4 regions of the Nocardia sp. NPDC004718 genome follow, and region 2 is predicted to be linked to each of the others. Evidence: riboswitches for the same ligand, from Rfam matches in the RefSeq annotation. Region 2 holds a riboswitch; each other region holds the start of a gene.

Region 1 (5,522 bases), on a different contig from region 2:
GTCGCGGTGGCTGCGACGATGACGGATTCGGGCGAACTGCCGCCCGAGGCGACAGAACGGTCCCGATACCGCTCGGCGCGTTTTCTGCTGCCACTCGCCTTGATCGTGCTGACGATCGTCGCGCAGATCGGTTACCCACTCGCCGCGGGTGGCGCGCGCGACCGTGTCACCGTCGCGGTCGTGCTGCTCTCCGCCGCGGCCGCGCTGGCGCACGCGACCGCGACCAGGGGGTTCCGCTATGCCGTCGGCTTCCTGATCATCGTTTCCGGCATCGGGCTCACGGCCGAGGTGATCGGTACCGCGACCGGCATACCGTTCGGCTGCTACGAGTACGCGACCGACCGGCTCGGGCCCGCTCTGCTCACAGTGCCGCTGCTCGTCCCGCTGGCCTGGACCGGCGGGATATATCCGGTGTGGGTGGTGGCCGGGTTGTTGTCACGGCGCACGGTCACGCGGGTCGTGGCGACAGCGGTGGGTGCGGTGGGCTGGGATCTGTTCCTGGATTCGCAGATGGTGACCGACGGGCAGTGGACCTGGTGTGACACCCGCTCCGGACTGCCCGGGCTGGACCTGATTCCGGTGACCAACTACCTGGGTTGGTTCGCGGTCGCGCTCGTGATGGGCTGCTTGCTGGCGCTCTGGGAGCGAGCGGCTCCGGATCCCGTACGGGTCCCGCGACCGGGTGGCCGCGCGATCGTGGTCGCCGTACCGGTGGCCTTTTTCCTGTGGACCTGGCTGGGGTCGGCGCTGGCCCACGCGGTGTTCCTCGGTCTCCTGCCGTCGGCCGGATACGGTTTCGCCGGTATGGGTGTGCTCGGTGTTCCCCTGCTCGTCGTCCTGGCTCGCGCGCGCCGCTGACCCGGGGTGATTCCTCGCACTCGGCGCGCCGACGCGCGCGATGAGTGGCGCGTTTCATTCCGGGCGGACGGCCTGGCACGATGTCACCCGTGCAGCCGAGTCCCGTCACCACGAAGCTCGAAACCTTGGATCGTCCGCCGCGGCGGGTCCCACGCCGTGCCCTGCGTGCCGCTTCGGTCGTCCTGCTCGCGGCGATGCTGGTACCGATGCTCGCAGCGTGCCTGCGGGTCCAGGTTTCGATGGGGGTCTCGTCCAACGACCGGGTGTCCGGACGGATCGTCGCCGCCGTGGTGCCCGCCGACCCCGGGGACAAGGGTCCGCAGCTGAAGGCGCCCGAGACGCTGGCCGCCAAGGTGCGGGTGGAGCCGTACGCCCAGGACGGATATACGGGCAGCCAGGTCTTCTTCGAGGATCTGTCGTTCGGCGAGGTGCAGCAGCTCGGCGGGCTGTCCGAGCAGACCCAGGGCATGTTCCAGTTGCAATTCCAGCGCACCGGCGATCTGGTCAGCCTGAGCGGGCGGGTCGATCTGAAATCGGTGCCGCCGCACGGCTCGGACGTGCAGTTCACCATCGCGTTCCCGGCACGCGTCGCCAAGACCAACGGCAGCCGGGAGGGCGACAACGTCGTCTCCTGGAAGCTGCCGCCCGGTGATGTCTCCACATTGCGCGCCGAGGTCAGTTACGCCGACCCGAACACCCGCTCGTTCGCGGGCTGGGCCGGCATCGCGGGCGGCATCACGCTCGCGGTGGCCGCCATCGTCGCGGCCATGGCGTACATGGACCGCAACCCCGCCGCGCCCGGCGCGCCGGAGGTCGGCTTCTCTCTCAGCCGCTGGTGGCGCTCGGTGACGCAGAATCGCTGAGCGACAGGTCGGTGTGCCGCGATAGCGTGGCCCACATGGTGAGTGCCGACCTGCCGAAGACGTTGCGCGCGAACTCGACCCTGCCTTCCTTCGCCGCCGCGGTCGCCGCGCTCGGCGCGGGCATCGCGCTCTACAACCGGATCACCGTGCGGCGGTTGACGAACACCCCGACGACGGTGATCGAACCGGTCACCGTCTGTATCCCGGCGCGCGACGAGGCCGACCGGCTACCCGAGCTGATCGGCGACCTGCGCGCCCAGGTGGGCGTGCCGCGCATGGCGGTACGCATCCTCGACGACGCGTCCACCGACGACACCGGCGCCGCGGCCCGCGCGGCGATCGACGACGACCCGCGTTTCACGCTGCTGCACAGCGAGTCCGACCCGGTCCCCGGCTGGACCGGAAAAGCCGCCGCCTGCGTCCGGCTGGCCGAGGAGGTGTCGACGCCGGTGCTGATCTTCTTGGACGCCGACGTGCGACTGGCCCCGACGGCGCTCGCGGCGGCGGTCGGCGCGCTGCGCGCACGACGCGCCGCGTTGGTCTCCCCCTGGCCCCTGCAAGTGGCAGGCTCGGTGGCGGAGGCGCTGGTGCAGCCCCTGCTGTGCTGGTCGTGGGCCTCGACGCTGCCGGTCACCGCGGCCGACCGGAGCCTTCGACCCGCCACGGCGGTGGCGTGCGGGCAGTTCCTCGTGTTCGACAACGTCGCGTACCGGTCGGTGGGCGGCCACACGGCGGTGGCCGGAAGCGTCACCGAGGACCTCGACATCGCCCGTACGCTGCGGCGAGCCGGTCACTCCACGGTTCTGGTGGCCGCGGGACCGCTGGCCCGCACCAGGATGTATCGCGACGCCGCGGAATTGGACGCGGGCTACTCCCGCTGGCTCTGGTCGGCCTACGACGGCACGATAAGGGGTGGAGCGGCGGTGGGACTGGTTGCCGCCCTTGCCTATTGGGTGCCGCCCGCAGTGGCGGTGTTCGGCCGCGGGGCGCACCGCCGGGCGGGCCTGATCGGCTGGCTCGCCGCCGTCGCCGGGCGACTGCTGGCCCGCTCGACCGAAACCGGCGGCCCACTGAAACCTTCGGACCTGTCTGCCGCCGTCGCGCATCCGGTATCGGTGGCGGTGTATCTGCTGCTGTGGGTGCGGTCACACCTGGCCCGTCGCCGCGGCACGGCGCGCTGGAAAGGTCGGCCGCTGCCCTGAGCGACCGTGCCGCGGTGACGGAAATCTCATGGCACCGGGGTGATTCCCACCGTCGGCAGGAAGAAGCAGGACTTGGCGCCGTTCTGCACCGTGCCGAACATCGCGGCGAGCACGGTGCCCTTCCCGGTGTCCACCGGGACCGCGCGCACCCCGCCCATCGGGAGGGACGCGACGAGGAAGTCCCGGATCGCCTGCTCGGCCGCGGGCCGCTGGTCCGGCGGAACGGCCGCGGGAACCATCGAACGCGCGACCTCCGGCAGCGGCCCCATGGCGGCCGTGCCGCTGCGGCCGGTATTCAAATTCAGCCAGCTCACCTGCATTCCCGCGGTATTCGGGCCGTCCGGGCCGAGCCCGTAGGGCACGAAGGTGAACATGGCCTGCCCGGCCTTGACGGCGCTGAGGTCCTGGCCGGGAATCTGGACTGTGGTCTTCGGCCACGGCCCTGGAATGGCGCCTGCCACGGCGGGCGCCAGACCGGCCGTGGTGTTGTCGAGGCAGAACGCCGACGCGCTCGGGTACGCGAACGGCTGGATACCGAGCGCGCGCAACGCGTCGAGCGCGGCTTGATACGCGCCGAACAGGTCACCGGGGGCGGCGATCGGCACGGAGTCCTCGGGGAACGCGGGAATCGTGGCATCCGGAGCCGCGAACGCGGCCCCCGGCCCGGCGAGCACGAAGGCGATCGAACTGGTCGCGACAGCGGACAACTGGGTCAGACGGCGCAATATGTTCACGAAACCTCCTCATCGGCGGAACGATCGAGGGGGACAGTACTCCGGCAAACGCAATCAGCAGCCGGGATTGCACACAGCAATTTCGTGGCGAGTCCTGTTTGCCCGGAACGGACCTCCGCGTAGCCCACCGGCGTTCCCCAGCGTCGGCGATAGCCGTATGCTGCATCGGACCATCCCAGTCCGGCGCCACGCGCCCGGGATCGGCGAAGCGCGGAAACTCACCTCGCCCTCGGCAGAGCAGCGCACGCCCGGTTACTAAAAAGATCCGATGAATCGGCGTCGACAAGATCTACGCTCACGGTGATTACTTCTCTTGTTCCAGGCTTCCCTTGCTGGGCATCATGATTCGGCTCGCCCCTGACATCCGTTGACAGGGGGTCGGCGCCAACCATCCAGAGCGACCGAGAGACCTGGCTCGTCGACGTCGCAGCAACCCCCCGGTCACCGGGTGCGGGTGCTTCCGCCGGGACCGATGGAGGAACCGAAGTGATCATCGAGGACCCGTCATGAGCACGTCCACCGCGCCGGACGCCGCCCCCGAGGCCGCCGCGCCGACCGAACCGGACCCGACCGGAACACCGGCCCCCGCCGAGACCGGCGCGACGCCGACCGTCGCGAAGACCCGGCATCCCTGGCGCTGGGTGATCAGTGCCGCCGCGCTGATCCTGCTCGCCCAGTTCGTGCACGGCACGCCTGCTGCTGGATCGGGTCGGCATCGGACACCTGGCGGACGCGTATCCGCGCAGGCTGTCGGGCGGGCAGCAGCAGCGGGTGGCGATCGCTCGCGCGCTGGCGCTGCGCCCCCGCGTGATCCTGTTCGACGAGCCCACCTCCGCGCTGGACCCGGAACTGGTCGGCGAAGTGCTCGACGTGATCGGTCCGCGATCTGGCGCACGGCGGCACCCGCCCGGCCTGCCGAAGAAGCGCTGAGCCGATGACACAACCGCTCTCGACCCCGACACTGCGCGTGCACCGGGTCGCCCAGGACGACCCCCTGGCCGCGCCCCTGCTGGCCGAACTCGCCCTCGAGTACAGCAGCCGCTACGGTCGCACGCCCGGCGAGGTGCACGTCTCGTTGCGCGAGCACCCGGCCACCGCGTTCGCGCCGCCGCACGGCGCGCTGCTGGTCGTCACCCGCGACGGAGAAGTGGTGGCGGGCGGTGCGTTCCAGCGCTACGACGCGCACACCGCGGAGCTGAAGCGGATCTGGACCTCGCGGGAGCACCGCAGGCAAGGGCTCGGACTGTTCGTACTCGAGCGGCTGGAAGCCGAGATCGCGCGCCGCGGCTACCGGCGGATCTACCTGACCACCGGACCGCGTCAGCCCGAAGCGGTCGCCCTCTATCTCGCCGCCGATTACCGCGCGCTCTACGACCCGGCTCTGCCCGCGGAACAGATCGGGCCGCATCCCTTCGAGAAGCAGCTGCCCGCGCTGGGAGCGATCGCGTGAAGTTCCTGCTGTTCACCTTGGTCACCCGGGTACCCGATCCGCGGACCGGCCGCCTGCCCGGCACCCGGGAACGCCTGCGCGACGTCGTCGGCCAGGCGCGGCTGGCCGAGGAACTGGGTTACGACGGGTTCGCCGTCGGCGAGCGGCACGAGGATCCGTTCCTGTCCGCCGCGCCGCCGGTCATCCTGTCCCACCTGGCCGCCCTCACCTCGCGGATCACGCTGTTCACCGCGGTGACCACGCTGAGCCTGCTCGACCCGGTGCGCGCCTTCGAGGATTACTCCACGCTGGACAACCTGTCCGGCGGGCGGCTCGAGCTGATCATCGGCAAGGGCAACGGCGCCGCACAGGCGCAGCTGTACCACGTCACGCCCGACGACCAGTGGGACCGCAATCGCGAAGGCTACGAACTGTT
Region 2 (5,522 bases):
ACCACCGAACCGAGCTCGTCCCCGGACGACCGGGCCAACATCGCCCATCTCACCGACATCGAGCGCACCGCCGATGCCTGACGAAGCCTTCTCCGCGTAAGGTGCGGCGTCGACAGCACGAAAGGGGACGCCCTCCCACCCGCGATGGCCACGAAACCCGGCGATACGGTCGAGGCATGTCCGTGCAGAGCGCCGGTGGCACATTCGGGAACTACTCGCTCGAACGCTTGCTGGGCCGTGGCGGCATGGGTGAGGTGTGGTTGGCACACGACCCTGAGGGCCGCGCCGTGGCGCTCAAGGTGCTGCCCGCGGCGTGTACCGCGGATTCGCTCTATCGGCAGCGCTTCGAGCGGGAGGCGCGGCTGGGAGCTCGGGCGCGCGACCCGCACATCGTGCCCATCCACGCGTTCGGCGAGGTCGACGGCCATCTGTTCTTGGAGATGGCCTACATCGATGGCGTCGACCTGGGCACCCGGCTGCGATCGGGCGCGCTGCCGCCGGATCAAGCCGTCGACGTCATCGCCCAGGCCGCCGAGGCGCTGGACGCCGCGCACGCGGCCGGACTCGTGCACCGCGATGTGAAGCCGGGCAATATCCTTTTGCACACCAGCGGTTTCGTATATCTGATCGATTTCGGTATCGCCCGCGCTGCCGACGGCACCGCGCTCACCGCCACGGGGCTGGTGGTCGGCACGCTGGGGTACATGGCGCCGGAGCGATTCACCGGCACGGTCGATGCCAGGTCCGATGTCTATTCGCTGGCCTGCGTGCTCTACGAGGCCCTCACCGGACAACCGCCCTACGGCGCGGGCGATCCGGCACAACAGATGCGCGCACATCTGATGGCCGAGCCGCCGCGCGCCTCGCTGGCGGCCCACGGCGTCCCGGCCGCGCTCGACGACGTCATCGCCCGGGGAATGGCCAAAGAACCGGACGAACGCTATAGCAGCGCGGGTCAATTCGCCGCGGCGGCGTCGGCCGCTCTGGCCCGGTCCACGGTTGCGCGACCGGCCCCGCCTCTCGCGGCACCGGCCGCCCGCCCGCGAACTCGCGTCCTGACCGCCGCCACTCCGGCGCAGCCGACGCCCGAGGTACGTTCACCCGCTCCCGCCGGGCAGCTCGATCGTCGGCGAAAGCGCCGATGGATACCCGTAGCCGCGGGGGCGGCGCTCGTCGTCGCGGCGGCGTTGTGGCTGCTGGGAGGCAGCATAGGGTCCGCGCCCGTCGCAGGTCCGACGACCCGCGAACCCGCTACGCCGACCGATACTCCGCTGCCCCCGACCGGCGGACAACCCGCGAATCCGGGTACTGCCGTGCGCGACGGAAACTTCGCTTTCACCGTGACCGATGTGGGCTCCGGCGGCGGTTCCCGAACGATCGTCACACTGACGGTCACCAACGTGTCCGACCGCGACCAAGTCCTCGACGTCACCGGTCAACGGCTGATCACCACCGCGGGCCGCTCCGTCGCACCCGACGCGGCGGCCACCGCCGGACTCAACCCGCCCGGCGACGACTTCGCACGCATCGCGCCCGGCCGCGCCGTGACGATCCGGCTGGCCTTCGACCTGCCGGGCAAGAACAAGAACGGCAGGAAGAACGACAAGAAAGACGACGTTCCCAGCCACTTGATCCTGCACGGTGCACAGTCTTCACCCGGCGTCACCGTGCCGATGTGACCGAGCCCTGCTCAGGCGAGGGCTTGGTCGAGATCCTGGAGCAGGTCTTCCACGTCCTCCAGACCCACCGAGATGCGGACGACGCCGTCGGACAGGCCGATGGTGGCCCGGCCTTCGGGGCCCATGGCGCGATGGGTCGTGGTCGCGGGGTGGGTGATCAGGGACTTGGCGTCACCGAGGTTGTTGGAGATGTCGACGATGCGCAACCGGTTCAGGACTTCGAACGCGCGCTTCTTCGCCTCGTTCTCGGGTGCGTTCAACTCGAAGGTGACCACGGTGCCGCCGCCGCTCATCTGGCTTGCGGCCAGCGCGGACTGCGGATGCGAATCCAGGAACGGGTATCGCACCCAGCTGACGGCCGGGTTGCTCTCCAGGAAGCGGGCGATGCGCAGCGCGGACTCCGACGAATGGCGCACCCGCAGCGGCATCGTCTCCAAGCCTTTGAGCAGCGTCCACGCGTTGAACGGGCTCAGCGCGGGGCCGGTGTGGCGCATCAGCGTCTTGACCGGGCCGTCGATGTAGTCCTTGGCGCCCAGGATGGCGCCGCCCAGCACGCGGCCTTGGCCATCGATGTGCTTGGTGCCCGAGTAGACCACCACGTCGGCGCCGAGTTCGAAGCCGCGTTGCAGCAGCGGGGTGGCGAACACGTTGTCCAGCACGACCTTCGCGCCCGCCGCGTGCGCCAGCTCGCTCACGCGCCGCACGTCGACCAACGTCTGCATCGGATTGGCTGGCGTCTCGAAGAAGACCGCCTGAGTGGGCACGGACAGCGCCTGTTCCCACTGGTCGAGATCCTCGCCGTCGACGAAGACGGTCTCCACGCCCCAGCGCGGCAGTATCTCGTTGCACACCACGAAGCACGAGCCGAACAGGCTGCGCGCGGCGACGAGCCGGTCGCCCGCGCCCAGCAGCGCGCCCAGCGCGGTGAACACCGCGGACATGCCGCTCGCGGTCGCGAAGCACGCCTCGGCGCCGTCGAGCAGGCGCATCCGCTCCTCGAACATGGCCACCGTCGGGTTGCCGTAGCGGGAGTAGACGAAATGTTCGACCTCGCCGGTGAACGCGGCCTCGGCGGCCTCCGCGCTCTCGTAGACGAAGCCGGAGGTGAGGTAGAGCGCCTCGGCGGTCTCCTCGAAACCGGAGCGCCGCAGCCCGCCGCGCACGCCGAGCGTCGCGGGGCCGACGCTCTCGGGCAGCGGCTTGTCGAACGCGCCGCCGGTGATCACGACTGCCGCCAGGGCAATCCGAGGGCGCGCCAGCCGGAGCCGCCGCGATGCCCGAATTCGTCGAGCGGGCCTTCGAAGCCCTCGAGCACGTTGTAGGAGGTGCGGTAGCCCGCCGAGGTGGCGGCGATCGCCGCGCCCACCGAACGCTGACCGGAGCGACAGAGGAAGACGACGGGAGCCTCGGGATCATGGCCGTCGAGCGCTTGCTTCAGCTGCTCGACGAACGCCTCGTTGCGCGCCCCCGTGGAATCGACCCACTCGATCAGCACGGTCGGCCGTTCGATCGGGCTCGTGTCGGGGACGCCGACGAACCTCCATTCCGCTTCCGTCCGCACGTCCACCAGGACGGCTTCCGGATTGTCCCGCAGCAGCTCCCAAGCCTGCTGAGGGGTGATGTCACCGGCATAACTCATGTGCACCTCCTGCGAATCCGCACTTGCCGCGCCCGGGACCAGGGCGCCGCCAGGTCGTCACCCGGAGCACCCCACCGCGGAGGAGGGTTGCCGACCAGCAATGCCGGGGCTTGACACTGGTTCTCATGACCTTCGACTGAGATTGCACCGACCCGGGTCACCGTGTCAAACCGTGTCGCACCCTGCGCGAACGCTCACGTGCATACCAGCCACTTGTCGCCGGACCTGGTGAGAGTCCAGGTCGTCGTCTTCTCCTGCCCACCCACCTTCGTGGTGACGGTCGCCTTGCCCCGGTCGCCGTCCACCATCGGCGAGTCGATTTTCGTGATCTCGACGGGCTTTCCGGCGCCGTCCTGGCCCGCCAGCGGTGAGTGGGCGGCGTCGAAGCCCTGGCACGCGGTGCCGGGCGGCGGTACGGCGTCGCTGCGGTTGGAGCCGTCCACGAAATCGCGGACGGCCGCCGTGATGCGGTCGGCGTCTGTGACATTTTTCTCAGCGGGCGACAGCACACCGCCGAGCACGATCGCGATCAGCACGATCGCCGCGACCACCGCGGCGGCGGCGAAGGGGACCACCGAGCGTTTATCGGTCTGATCGACCCGGATGATCTCGTCCTCGCCCGCGGTCGGCTGCTGTTCGGTCATGGCTCGATGATCCCTGGTCGGCGCGGGTATCGAGCGCTCGGCCCCGGGCAACAGCCCGGCGCGGCGCCGACCCGGGGCGAGCGGCGACGATAGACCGCGCGCGAGCGGGTAAGCGACAATCGTGGCTGTCGATGGCGTCCGTCGAGTTCACGCACCGACGCGGGGCGGCGTCGGCCATCCCGATAGAATCGCGGGACGGCGGCCTGCTGTCATAGCGAATCGGCAGCTCTACGCCGCGGCGAATGGAGCACCGTGCAGCCACGAGCCGGCAACGCCGGCGTCCGCACCGGACGGGTGCGACCGAGCCGGTGCGTCAACTTAGCCTAAGCTAAGCCCGACGTCATTAATTGTTTCGACCATAAAGGTGCGCGTAAAGAGATGACCGAACAGAGTGCAGTAGAGGATGGCGGTGTCCGCGAGCCCTCCGTGGTGACGCAGGCTTCCTCCTCCGGGCCTGACGCGCACACCGCGAAGACCCGCCCGCTCCGCATCGCGATCGTGGGCGCCGGACCGGCCGGGATCTACGCCGCCGACGCCTTGATGAAGTCCGATGCCGAGGTGTCGATCGACCTCTACGAGCGCATGCCCGCGCCGTTCGGCCTGATCCGCTATGGCGTCGCACCCGATCACCCCCGCATCAAGGGCATCATCACCGCCCTGCACAAGGTCCTCGACAAGCCGCAGGTGCGCCTGCTCGGCAACATCGACTACGGCACCGACATAACCCTCGACGACCTGCGGGCCTTCTACGACGCGGTGATCTTCTCCACCGGCGCCAACGCCGACCGCGCCCTGCCGATCCCCGGCATCGACCTCGACGGCTCCTACGGCGCCGCCGACTTCGTCTCCTGGTACGACGGCCACCCCGACGTCCCCCGCACCTGGCCGCTGGAGGCGGAGAAGGTCGCCGTCCTGGGCGTCGGCAACGTCGCCCTCGACGTCGCCCGCGTGCTGGCCAAGACCGGCGACGAACTGCTGCCGACCGAGATCCCGCCGAACGTCTACAAGGGCCTGGTGGCCAACAAGGCCGTCGAGGTGCACGTCTTCGGCCGCCGCGGTCCCGCGCAGGCCAAGTTCACCCCGCTGGAACTGCGCGAGCTCGACCATTCGCCCACGATCGAGGTCATCGTCGACCCCGAGGACATCGACTACGACGAAGGCTCCGAAGCCGCGCGCCGTCACTCCAAGCAGGTCGACATGGTCGCCAACACGCTCGAGCAGTGGGCCATCCGCGACGCGGGCGACCGGCCGCACAAGCTGTTCCTGCACTTCTTCGAATCCCCCGCCGAAATTCTCGGCGAGAACGGCAAGGTCGTCGGCCTGCGCACCGAGCGCACCGAGCTCGACGGCACCGGCAACGTCAAGGGCACCGGCGTGTTCAAGGACTGGGACGTGCAGGCGGTGTACCGCGCCGTCGGCTACCTGTCGCAGAACTTGACCAACCTGCCGTTCGACGACCAGGCGGGCACCGTGCCGAACGAAGCGGGCCGCGTGCTCGTCGACGAGAACGCCGACGGCGCCGCGCGCTACCTGCCCGCCACCTACGTCACCGGCTGGATC
Region 3 (5,522 bases), on a different contig from region 2:
GTCATCGGCGGCACGACTGAAGCCGTACACGATGGCGATCAGGCCGAGCGTCACGGTGACGGCTCCTGGCACGTCGTATCCCCCGCTGCGCGGCGCGGGCACGTCCTTCGCCACCCAGGCCAGCGCGCCGAGCAGCGCGATCAGCGCGATCGGCGTGTTGACCAGCAGGCACCAGCGCCAGGAGGCGTATTCGGTGAGCGCGCCACCGGCGATCAGGCCCAGCGCCGCACCACCCGCGGAGATGCCCGCGAACACACCGAACGCGGTGGCCCGCTCGCCGGGCTCGGTGAAGGTCACCGACAGCAGCGACAGCGCGGCCGGAGCCAGCAGTGCGGCGAACGCGCCCTGCAACGCGCGTCCGGCGAACAGTTCCGCACCGGTCTGCGCGAGACCGGCCAGCGCCGACGCACTCGCGAAGCCGATCAGGCCGACGATGAAGATCCGGCGTCGGCCGAGGTAGTCGGCCAGCCTGCCGCCGAGCAGCAGCAGACCACCGAAGATCAGCGTGTAGGCGGTGAGCATCCATTGCCGGTTGCCGTCGCTGATGTCGAGATCACGCTGCGCGAACGGCAGCGAGATTGTCACGATGGTGGCGTCCAGCACCACCATGAGCTGGGCTAACGCGATCACTCCCAGCGCGAGCCAACGCGCTGAACCGCTCGCCCGCTGCGGCGCGTGCACCGCTGTCGCGGTCTCGGTCACGGTCTTCTCCTCGTCCTCGATGTCCGGAGCAATCCTGTCATCTAGCGACATTTGTCGTCAAGCGCAAAATGTCGCGATACGACATTTGACCGTTACGGACAGGAAAACGGCAGGTTGCGTTAACATGGGGGCATGCTCGAGTTATCGGCGCCGACGGGCGCGGGCGCAGCGGCCGACCGCGCCGCCGGCGGCCCGGCGACCCAGGGCCTGCGCGAACGCAAGAAGCAACAGACCAGGCTGCGGATCATCGCCGCGGCCCTAGACCTGTGCGACACACAGGGCTTCGACGCGACCACGATCGAGCAGATCGCCAACGCGGCGGACGTCTCGCCGCGCACGATCAACCGCTATTTCGACAGCAAGGAAGACATCGTCCTGGGGCCGGTGCAGGATTTCGGGCAAACCATCGCCGAGACGCTGCGCGAGTTGCCCCGCACGGGCAACGAACTCGGGGCGCTGCGCCAGGCCTTCCTGCACGTGGTCGATGAAGCCGCCGCGGCGGGCGAGGCGGATCCGCTGTCGTTCCGGCAGTTCCAGAAGATGCAGCGGATTCTGCGCAGCAGCCCGTCGGTCAGCGCGCGCAGCATGGAGCACGCCGACGACAAGAACCACGCGATCGCCGCGGTGGTCGCCGAGCGCCTCGGCACCACGCCGGACGCGCGCCCGGTGCGACTGATCGTCGGCGCCTGGCAACTGATCGGCCACATCGGCATGGAGTGCTCCGACGATGTGTTCCTCGATGACGACCTCGCGGTCGCGGCCAAGGCGGGGCGGGCCGCGTTCACCGAGGCCTACGACGAGTTCGTGCGCACCTGCTGTGGTGCGCCGACCGCCGCGGACCAGTGAGTTCGATGGAGGATTTCGGGCGCTGACCGCCCGCCGGTTATGATGCCGGACAGGTCATGAGTACCAGCGTCAAGCCCCGGCTCGCTGGTCGGCAACCCTCCAGCCGCGGTGGGGTGCTCCGGGTGATGACCTGGCTCCCGAGAGCCGGGAGCAAGCGCGTAACAGGAGGTCGCCGCCATGTGTTGTTGTTCGTCACCCACACACCGCTAACCCCTGCTGTACCGGCGAACACCTGCTTGGGAGCAAACCATGAGTGAATTCACCGCGCCCGGGGCCGAGCGAGGCCCGGCGCAGTCGGCCCCGCACATCCGTGGTGCCGAGTTCGGGATCGTACGTTTCCTCCCGGATCCTCCGCCCCCCGGTTTCGCGGCGGCGGCGACATGACCGTGAACACCGAACCGAGCGCGCGGACCTCCCGCATCGCCCTGCCGCCCCCGGATGGACAGCTCGGCACCATCGCCATCGGGGACGTGCGACTGGAGAACGGCGCGGTCATCCCGGACGTCCACCTCGCGGTACAACGCTGGGGTGAGCTCTCCCCCGGCCTGGACAACGTCGTGCTGGTCGAACACGCGCTGACCGGCGACTCGCACGTCGTCGGCAAGCCCGACGGCGTGCACCAGCTGCCCGGCTGGTGGGACGGCATGGTCGGGCCGGGCGCGCCGCTGGACACCGACGAATGGTGTGTGATCGCGACGAACGTGCTCGGCGGCTGTAAGGGCAGCACCGGGCCGTCCACCACGGCTCCGGACGGAAAGCCTTGGGGCGCGCGTTTTCCCGAGATCTCCATCCGAGATCAGGTGACCGCCGAAGCCGCTCTGCTCGACCTTGTCGGTGTCGAGCGGCTCGCGGCCGTGGTCGGCGGGTCGATGGGCGGTATGCGGGTGCTCGAGTGGATGGTCGGCGCACCGGATCGGGTCGCCGCGGCGCTGGTGCTCGCGGTCGGAGCCCGCGCCACCGCCGATCAGATCGGCACCCAGACCACCCAGATCGCGGCGATCACGTCCGATCCGGACTGGCAGGGCGGCGACTATCACGGCACCGGCCGCGCACCGACGACGGGGATGGCGCTGGCCCGGCGGATCGCGCACCTGACCTACCGCACCGAGTTCGAGCTGGATCACCGGTTCGCGAACAAGCCGCAGGGCGACGAGGACCCGTGGAACGGCGGACGCTACGCGGTGCAGAGCTACCTGGACCATCAGGCCGAAAAGCTCTGCAAGCGTTTCGATCCCGCCACGTACGTGCTGCTGACCGAGGCGATGAACCGCCACGACGTCGGCCGCGGCCGGGGCGGCATCGAGGCGGCGCTCTCGGCGACGCCGGTGCCGTGCGTGGTCGGCGGCGTCGACTCCGACCGGCTCTATCCGCTGCGGACCCAGCAGGAACTCGCCGATCTGCTGCCCGGATGCGACGGACTGGAGATCGTGCACTCCCGCGACGGGCACGACGGATTCCTCACCGAGGCGGCGGCGGTGTCCAAACTGCTGACCGAGACCATGCGCCTGGCCCGCGCCGGTGTGCGCCCCGAACGCTGAAAAAGTGCGCTTCCTCTCCCGCCCGCACTGATCGGTGCCTCGCGCCGTGATGCCGTCCACTCGCAGAGCGCTGCGGTTCGCCGCGCCGCTTCGATGCGGTTGATGTTGGTCTCGATCCACTCCCGCAGCGCCGCTATCGGCGTGCAGTCCGCGCGAACGGACGGTCTTCGCCGAGCGATACGCCGCTGCATCAGGGCGACCCGGCCATCGCTGGGTCGCCCGCCCTCAGCCGACGCCGAGCGTGTTGATCGTGGCCGCGAGGAACAGGATGCTCGACCCCAGCAGCGTCAGCGCGCCGACGTCGAACGGCTTGCTGCGCACCGCCAGCAGCCCCACCCGGGTAGTCGGCAGGCACAGCCGGAATGCCGCCGCCAGCAGGGTGGCACCGCCGAAGAAGAACGTCCCGCGCCGCCAACGATCGGACGCCACGAATACCACCGCCACCACGATGACCAGCGTCACGACGACCATCGGCAGATGGGAACGCAAGAACTCCGCTCCCGAACCGCGGCGTCCGGCCCGGGCGATAGGCGTATCGGCATCGGTCACCTTCCCGATTCTTGCAGACCGGTCCGGTGGTCGACGAGTGGCGCATGCCTGCGGCGAATCGCGAGTACTTCCCGCGGCGGTGTGCCACTCGTGTGGGGTGCGGGCGGACGGCTCCGGCGACCTGGTTGACTGATGCGTCGTGTTCCATCTGATGTTCCATGAGCCGTGCATTCCGCCGAATACCGGCAACGCGATCCGGTTGGTCGCGGGGACCGGGTGTCATCTGCATCTGATCGAGCCGTTGGGATTCGATCTGTCGGAGCCGAAGTTGCGCAGGGCCGGGTTGGACTACCACGATCTGGCGTCGGTGACGGTGCACCCGAATCTGGCGGCGGCATGGGAAGTACTGCGCCCGGAGCGGGTTTTCGCGTTCACCACCCAGGGCACCACTCGGTTCACGGACGTGGCCTATCGCGAGAACGACGTGCTGCTGTTCGGCACCGAACCCACCGGCCTGCCCGCGGAGGTGCTGGCCGATCCGCGCATCACCGACCGGCTGCGCATCCCGATGCTGCCCGGCCGCCGCTCCATGAACCTTTCCAACGCGGCCGCGGTGACCGTCTACGAGGCATGGCGCCAACTCGGCTTCCCCGGCGGCATTTGATCTGCGGCGGCGTCAAGGCACGTCGATTTCGAATCGTTTGAAGCGGGAGGTCGCGCCCGCCGTCAGCCGGACGGCGGACTTGGGGACTGCGTAGTGGCCTGCGAGCAACGCGATGGCGGCCTTGTTGGCCCTTCCTTCGACGGCGGGAGCCCGCACGTACAGTCGCAGGCTGCCGTCGTCGAGGGTCTCCACCAGCGGTCCCTTACGGCTGTTCGGCTTGATCGTCGCCCTTACCACCGTCGGCACTCTTGCCTCCTGCGCTGGTCTCCGCGCCATCCGAGGCGCTGCTCTCCGGCTCCGGTGCCGATTCTCCCGCAGCAGGCGTGGGTTTGCGCCGCCGCGCCAGGCGCACGATCCCCCACAGCACGGCGGCTACCACCGCGAGGAAGCCGAGCCACGGAATCGCTTTGCCGCTGAACACGATCGCGTCCTGCAGCCAGTCCACCAGCGAGTTCCAGCCGGCGACGATGCCGTCCCAGAAGTTGTCGGGGTCGTCGCCGGAGTTCTTGTGATCGGTGGTGACGTCGATGGTCAGCGTGGACAGGGCGACCTGGTCGTCGAGCCTGCGCTTCTGCGCGGTGAGGCTGTCCAGCTCACCCTGGCGGCTGGACAGCGCCTGCTCGGCGGCGATCAGGTCGGAGGTGGTGGTGGCGCCCGCGATGAGTCCGCGCAGCCGGTCGACCGAGGCTTGCAGTGCCTTGATCCGCGCGTCCAGGTCCTCCCAGTGCATGGTGACGTCGTCGCGGTTGGTGGTGACCCGGGTGATCTGTCCGACCCCGCCGAGGCCCGCGATGAACGCGTCGGTCTTGTCCGCGGGCAGCCGGACGACGAGCGTGGCGCTGGGCTCGTTGTCGTCGGTGCCGGGCTGTTCGGTGCGGCTGTCGACTCGGCCGCCCGCGGCGCGCACCTGGTCGATGATCGTGCCCGCCGCGGTGACCGGCGCGTCCGCGGTGATCTCGACGCTGCCGGTGACCACCTCCTTGCGGGTGGACGTCGGTTCGGCGCCGGAGTTGTCCTCCCGCTTGGGCGGCGCCTGCTCGTGTAGCCCCGGCGGCACGAGCGCGGGAGCCGCGGGTCCCGGACCGGTGACGATCGTCGGCGTCCGATCCCGCGCGGGTGCCGCGTTGTCGTCACCGCAGCCGGTGAGCAAGATCAACCCCAGCGCGCCGACGCACAGCACAGCAAGCTTCCTCATGCCTGGCACAGTAGCCGTTCGCACTGCGCGAAAAGCCGCGCATAACGGTTCTCTAGAACGCTTCTAACACTTCCTTGAAGCAACCGGC
Region 4 (5,522 bases), on a different contig from region 2:
GACAGCTGTGGCAGCCATGGCAGCGACCCCGACCAGGCCGCGATGTTGCCGACGATCGCCAGCCAGGTGAGCCACTGCAAGCCGGTAAGGGTGGTGAGCGGGATGGTGGCGAGTACCTGCGCGGCTTGCGCGAGCGGTGGCGTCGGCCGCACCGTCCGGTCGGCGACGGCCACGGTGGGCGTGGTCTGCTCCAGCAGCTCGGCGAGCGCGCCCAGGCGGGGATGGTCGTAGACGTCCGCGACGGCGATCTGCGGATACCGTTCGCGCAGGGCGGTGACCAGCTGGGCCGCCGCGAGTGAACCGCCGCCCAGGTCGAAGAAGTCCGCGTCGAGATCGCCGACCTGCGCGCCGAGGATGGCGTCCCAGAGTCCGGCGATCCACAGGGCCGTGCCGGTCAGGTCGTTGTCGTCGTCGTCCTCGGCGGCGTTGGGCAGCGGCCAGGGCAGCGCGTCGCGGTCGACCTTGCCGGAGGTGCGGGCGGGCAGTTCGTCGACCACCGCGAGCCGGGGCACCAGCGGCGCGGGCAACTGTCCGGCGAGGACCGCGCGCGCGGCCTTGGCATCGAAATCCGGTCCTGGTCCGGTCAGATAGCCGACCAGTAGCTTGTTGCCCGCTTTTGTGGTGCGGATGGCCGTCGCGGCGCCGGTGACTCCGGGCAGGTGTTGCAGAGCGTTATCGATCTCGCCGAGTTCGATGCGCCGCCCGCCCAGCTTGATCTGATCGTCGGCGCGGCCGAGGAAGACCAGACCGGCGCTGTCGTTGCGCACCAGGTCGCCGCTGCGGTACGCGCGCTCCCAGCCGACGGAGGCCAGCGGCGCGTACTTCTCGGCGTCCTTGGCCGGGTCGAGGTAGCGGGCCAGCCCGACGCCGCCGATCACCAGTTCGCCGGATTCCCCCTCGGCCACCGGGTTACCCGCCGCATCGACGACGACCAGATCCCAGCCGTTGAGCGGCAATCCGATTCGGATCGGCCACTGACCGTCCAGCCGCGCGGCGCAGGCGACGACCGTGGCTTCGGTGGGACCGTAGGTGTTCCACACCTCGCGCGCCACATCACCGTTTCCGGCGACACGCTCGGCGAGTTCCGGCGGGACGGCCTCGCCGCCGAAGATGAGCAGGCGCACCGCCTCCAGCGCCTCGACCGGCCAGGTCGCCGCCAGGGTCGGGACGGTCGAGACCACGGTGATCCGCCGCCGCACCAGCCAGGGACCGAGATCGGCGCCGGTGCGCACCAGTTCACGCGGAGCGGGCACCAAGCAGGCGCCGTTGCGCCAGGCCAGCCACATCTCCTCGCAGGACGCGTCGAAGGCGACCGACAATCCGGCGAGCACACGGTCACTCGGACCGATCGGGGCGTCCGGAAGGAACAGGTCGGCTTCCGCGTCGACGAAGGCGGCCGCGTTGCGGTGGGTGACGGCAACGCCTTTCGGCGTGCCGGTGGAACCCGAGGTGAAGATGATCCAAGCGTCGTCGCGGGGAGTCGGCAGCGTCGACCAGCCTTCCTCGCGCTGCTCTTCCGCCGCGCGGATGCCCGCGGCGGTGGTCTCGATGCCCGCCGCGGTCACGATCGCGGTGACCTGCGCCTCGCCGAAGACCAGTTGGGCGCGCTCGTCCGGGTCGTCTGCGTCGACCGGCACGTAGGCCGCGCCGGAGTACAGGACGGCGAGGATGGTCACGTAGAGCTCACGGGTGCCCGACGGTATGCGTACGCCGACCCGGTCGCCCGGTCGCACACCAGCGGTGGCGAGACGGGCCATGGTCTTCTCGATCTCGACGACCAGCTCCAGGTAGGAGAGCACTACTCGGCCGTCATCGATGGCAGGGGCGTCGGGGTGGGCGAGCGCCGTCGCGGTCAGGATGTCGACCAGTGTCCTGGCTTCCGGCGCGCGGTCACCACGCGACAACGGGCCCGCGGGCGCGTCGACGTCTGTCTCGAGCATGGTGCTCTGCGCACCTCCCATCGACTCGCCTCACACTTTCCCGTTGTTGTGTCATAGCTGGGTTACCAAAGGGCAAACGCCACGATGGCCAGTTGTCCACGGTACCCGGGGTTGTCGTCGTTCGTTGTTCACCGCAGCGGGCGCCGGATCGGCGGGCGCTGTGCGCGTTGTTGCAGGTGGGATCGATATTCGCCGCCGCGACAGGCCGATCGCTGGTCGGTCCGCCGTCCCTCGGGTTCGCCGGGAGATCGCTCGTGTGCGGGTGTGATTCCGCTCATCGAAGCGGTGCGGACCTCGGGATGGGCACGTGCGGCGTGGAGGCTCGTGGCGCCGGCGACCGGTCCGCCGCCTCGGAGCGCGGTCGAAGGCGTCAGTTGCCGAGGGGCGCGTGGGATGTCGAGGCAGCGGCTCGCGGGCGGTCGTCGGGATGCTTGTAAAGGCTCACGCCTGGTGGTTATCTCCACGCGGTGCTCCTGGGACTCGGGGTCGAACGTGGTTGACAGCGCCGGGGCGCTTCTGCCACCCTCGGGTCAGGTCATGAGTGCCAGCGCGAAGCCCCGGCTTGCTGGCCGGCAACCCTCCTCCGCGGTGGGGTGCTCCGGGTGACGACCCGGCCGCCGCCCGACCGGGCGCGGCAAGCGCGGACTCGACGAATCATTCGATTGCGGGTCCCTTAGCCGACGGGATTCACGTGATGACTACCACTGTCGACAACACCTGTGCCGCTCTCGCCCGGGTCTCCGGCGACGAATTGCTCGTTCCGCTGGTGCAAGGCGGAACGGCCACCTACGCCAACTTCGACTACGCGGCGAGCGCGCCGGCGTTGACGCAGGTCACCGACCGGGTACAGCAGTTGCTGCCGTACTACGCGAGCGTGCATCGCGGCGCGGGCTACGCCTCCCGGATCTCCACCGAGTGCTACGAGGCCGCCCGCGGGTCGGTCTCCCGGTTCCTCGACGCCGCCGACGATCAAGTGGTGGTGTTCACCCGCAACACCACCGACTCGCTGAACCTGCTCGCGTCCTGCGTGCCCGGCGACACCGTGGTGCTCGACATCGAGCACCACGCCAACTTCCTGCCCTGGACCAGGCGGGGCAGGCGGGTCGTGCAGGCCGCCGACACGGTGGAGGAGACCATCGGCAGGCTGGTCGCCGAACTGTGCAGCAGGCCCGCCGCACTGCTCGCGGTGACCGGTGCGTCGAATGTGACCGGCGAGGTGCTTCCGCTGGAGCGGCTGGCCACCGTCGCGCACCAGTGCGGCGCCCGAATCCTGGTCGACGCGGCCCAGCTGGCCCCGCATCGTCGAATCAGCCTGCGCGCCAGTGAGATCGACTACCTGGCGTTCTCCGGCCACAAGCTGTACGCGCCGTTCGGCGCGGGTGTGCTGGTGGGCAGACGGGATTGGCTCGACGCGGCGCGGCCCTACCTCGCCGGCGGGGGCGCGGTGCGTGAGGTGAGTACCGACGCGGCCGAGTGGGCGCCCGCTCCGCAGCGGCACGAAGCCGGGTCGCCGAACGTGCTCGGCGCCGCCGCGCTGGCCGCCGCCTGTGACGCGCTCTGTGTCATCGACGCCGAAACCCTTGCCGCGCACGAACATCAGCTCGCCGACCGTCTCCGCGACGGCTTGGCCGAGATTCCTGGCGTTCGGCTGTTGCGCATCTGGACCGACAGCCCCGACTCCGTCGGCATCGTCGCGTTCACTCTGGACGATTTCGCCCCCGGCCAGGTCGCCGCCTATCTTTCCGCCGAACACGGTATCGGCGTCCGCGACGGACGCTTCTGCGCCCACCCGCTGCTCACCCGTCTCGGCTTGGACGGCGCACTGCGCGCGAGCATCGGCCTCGGCACCACCTCCGCCGACGTGGACCGCCTGATCGATGCCATCGCCACCCTCGTGGCGACGGGCCCCACCTGGAACTACGCCGCCGAGAACGGCGTATGGAACCCCACCCCGGAAACGCGCCCCTTCACCTCCACCGCCCCCACCGGCGCGGCTCCCTGCCTCGTGGGCTGAAACGACGCTTGTTCCTCGATCTCGTCGAAAAGGGCACTAAGGATCCCAGGCGATATAGCATTGATGCTATGGGCGACGAGCGCTCGACCGCTGCATCGCGGAGCGGCATACGGCCGAGGAGGATGAGATCAATGGCTGAGCGTGGTGATTGGGCGGAAATCAGGACCCGCCGGATGAAGGAACCCGGCGCCGCGGAGGCTTATGAAGCGGCTCGGTTGGCTTATGAACTGGGGCGGACAATTCGGCGGATGCGCGAGGAGCGGGGCTGGAGTCAGACCGGGCTGGCCGATGCCGCAGGTATGACCCAGTCCGCGGTCGCCAGGTTCGAGGCGGGTGGGACGGTGCCCAGCCTTCCTGTGCTGGAGCGGCTGGCCCGTGCGCTCGACGCCGAGTTGGTGGTGCAGGTGCGGCCGAGGGTGGCGTAGCGAACTCGGGTCAGTCGCCGAGGGCGGTCGGCCGGTAGTAGCGGCCGTTGTAGTACAGCAGCGGTGCGGCGGAGGGCTTCTCGTCGGTGTTGTCGTGTACCCGGGTGACCAACCCGACGACGAAGGTGTGGTCGCCGATGGGGATCAGTTGGTGCACGGTGGCGCGTAGCCAGATGGGGGTGCCGTGCAGGACGGGTTCGCCGGTGTCGAGGGCGGTCCACAGAGATCGGTCGGTGAAACGCTCCTCCGCCGTTCGGGAGAACCGGTGGGCCAGGTGCTGCTGGTGTTCGCCCAGGAAATGGATGACGACGGACTCGGCGTCCAGCATGCCGGACAGGCTGGAGGAGGTGTGCGCGATGTTGAACGACACCAGCGGCGGGTCCAGCGACAGCGAGGCGAAGGAAGTCGCGGTGAAGCCGACCGGCCCTTGCGGCGAACGCAGCGTGACAACGGTGACGCCGGCCGGATAGTGGCGCATCGACGCACGATATTGCTCCGCGGTGATGCCGCTCAGATCGTCCGGAACCTGTAGTTCCGTCTCGGGCCGTGGTGCTTCGGTCACAACACGAAACTACGCGGCTCTCGCGGCCCGCGGCGGTGGCACATGTCGAGCGCGACCCGGTTGTCATTGGACCGGGCGGATGTCGAGTATCGAAGTTTCGCGGCGTCCGGCACGATCTCGCGACGTCGGCGCCGGTCAGTCGACGTCGATCGGAAGACCCGCGGTGATTCGCAGCAGCTCCGGGAACGACGTGCGGAAAATGGTGTTCGGATGCCCGCCCGCCGCCCATACCTCCCGATGGTGCGCCAGCGCGTTGTCGACCCAAGTGGGCAGGTTGGTCGGGTGGCCGACCGGTGCGACGCCGCCGATGGGCTGACCGGTCACCTGGCGCACCATGTCGGCGGGGGCGCGGGTCAGCGTCCCTTCCAGACGCGCGCCGGTCTTCGCCAGGTCGACCTGATGCGCGCCCGAGACCAGCAGCAACACCGGGTCGTCGTCGAGCAGGAACACCAGTGACTTCGTGATCGCCCCCACGTCGACGCCGAGCGCCCGCGCGGCGTCGTCGGCGGTGTGGGTGGGCTCCGGCTGGGCCACGATGAGACCGTGATGGCCCCGGGAGATGAGGGTGTCCGCGACTCGGC

Evidence for each region. Region 2 has a riboswitch for S-adenosylmethionine ahead of ACWEH3_RS01565 (rhodanese-like domain-containing protein). Riboswitches for the same ligand answer to the same signal wherever they lie in the genome.
Region 1: it holds a riboswitch for S-adenosylmethionine, as region 2 does, so the genes downstream of both, ACWEH3_RS29970 (ATP-binding cassette domain-containing protein) here and ACWEH3_RS01565 (rhodanese-like domain-containing protein) in region 2, are expected to answer to the same signal.
Region 3: it holds a riboswitch for S-adenosylmethionine, as region 2 does, so the genes downstream of both, metX (homoserine O-acetyltransferase MetX) here and ACWEH3_RS01565 (rhodanese-like domain-containing protein) in region 2, are expected to answer to the same signal.
Region 4: it holds a riboswitch for S-adenosylmethionine, as region 2 does, so the genes downstream of both, ACWEH3_RS08955 (aminotransferase class V-fold PLP-dependent enzyme) here and ACWEH3_RS01565 (rhodanese-like domain-containing protein) in region 2, are expected to answer to the same signal.

The regions. Positions count from the first base shown of each region.
Region 1 covers NZ_JBSGCA010000055.1:3,585-9,106, forward strand. The annotation lists gene ACWEH3_RS29940 (phytoene desaturase family protein) at 1-22, shown strand, start outside; gene ACWEH3_RS29945 (carotenoid biosynthesis protein) at 19-858, shown strand; gene ACWEH3_RS29950 (LppM family (lipo)protein) at 939-1,721, shown strand; gene ACWEH3_RS29955 (glycosyltransferase) at 1,757-2,923, shown strand; gene ACWEH3_RS29960 (hypothetical protein) at 2,950-3,657, opposite strand; SAM riboswitch class I at 4,043-4,136, shown strand; gene ACWEH3_RS29965 (hypothetical protein) at 4,148-4,348, opposite strand; partial or broken gene ACWEH3_RS29970 (ATP-binding cassette domain-containing protein) at 4,345-4,533, shown strand; gene ACWEH3_RS29975 (GNAT family N-acetyltransferase) at 4,592-5,107, shown strand; gene ACWEH3_RS29980 (LLM class flavin-dependent oxidoreductase) at 5,104-5,522, shown strand, end outside.
Region 2 covers NZ_JBSGCA010000001.1:290,068-295,589, forward strand. The annotation lists gene ACWEH3_RS01550 (RpiB/LacA/LacB family sugar-phosphate isomerase) at 1-81, shown strand, start outside; gene ACWEH3_RS01555 (serine/threonine-protein kinase) at 177-1,679, shown strand; gene ACWEH3_RS01560 (O-succinylhomoserine sulfhydrylase) at 1,691-2,905, opposite strand; gene ACWEH3_RS01565 (rhodanese-like domain-containing protein) at 2,902-3,318, opposite strand; SAM riboswitch class IV at 3,333-3,449, opposite strand; gene ACWEH3_RS01570 (Rv0361 family membrane protein) at 3,513-3,962, opposite strand; gene ACWEH3_RS01575 (FAD-dependent oxidoreductase) at 4,341-5,522, shown strand, end outside.
Region 3 covers NZ_JBSGCA010000002.1:83,971-89,492, forward strand. The annotation lists gene ACWEH3_RS02480 (MFS transporter) at 1-753, opposite strand, end outside; gene ACWEH3_RS02485 (TetR family transcriptional regulator) at 835-1,548, shown strand; SAM riboswitch class IV at 1,601-1,711, shown strand; gene metX (homoserine O-acetyltransferase MetX) at 1,929-3,086, shown strand; gene ACWEH3_RS02495 (DUF3017 domain-containing protein) at 3,312-3,557, opposite strand; gene ACWEH3_RS02500 (tRNA (cytidine(34)-2'-O)-methyltransferase) at 3,775-4,239, shown strand; gene ACWEH3_RS02505 (DUF167 domain-containing protein) at 4,252-4,515, opposite strand; gene ACWEH3_RS02510 (DUF4349 domain-containing protein) at 4,442-5,434, opposite strand.
Region 4 covers NZ_JBSGCA010000008.1:128,733-134,254, reverse strand. The annotation lists gene ACWEH3_RS08960 (Pls/PosA family non-ribosomal peptide synthetase) at 1-1,940, opposite strand, end outside; SAM riboswitch class IV at 2,474-2,587, shown strand; gene ACWEH3_RS08955 (aminotransferase class V-fold PLP-dependent enzyme) at 2,635-3,954, shown strand; gene ACWEH3_RS08950 (helix-turn-helix domain-containing protein) at 3,879-4,379, shown strand; gene ACWEH3_RS08945 (flavin reductase family protein) at 4,390-4,941, opposite strand; gene ACWEH3_RS08940 (YbaK/EbsC family protein) at 5,077-5,522, opposite strand, start outside.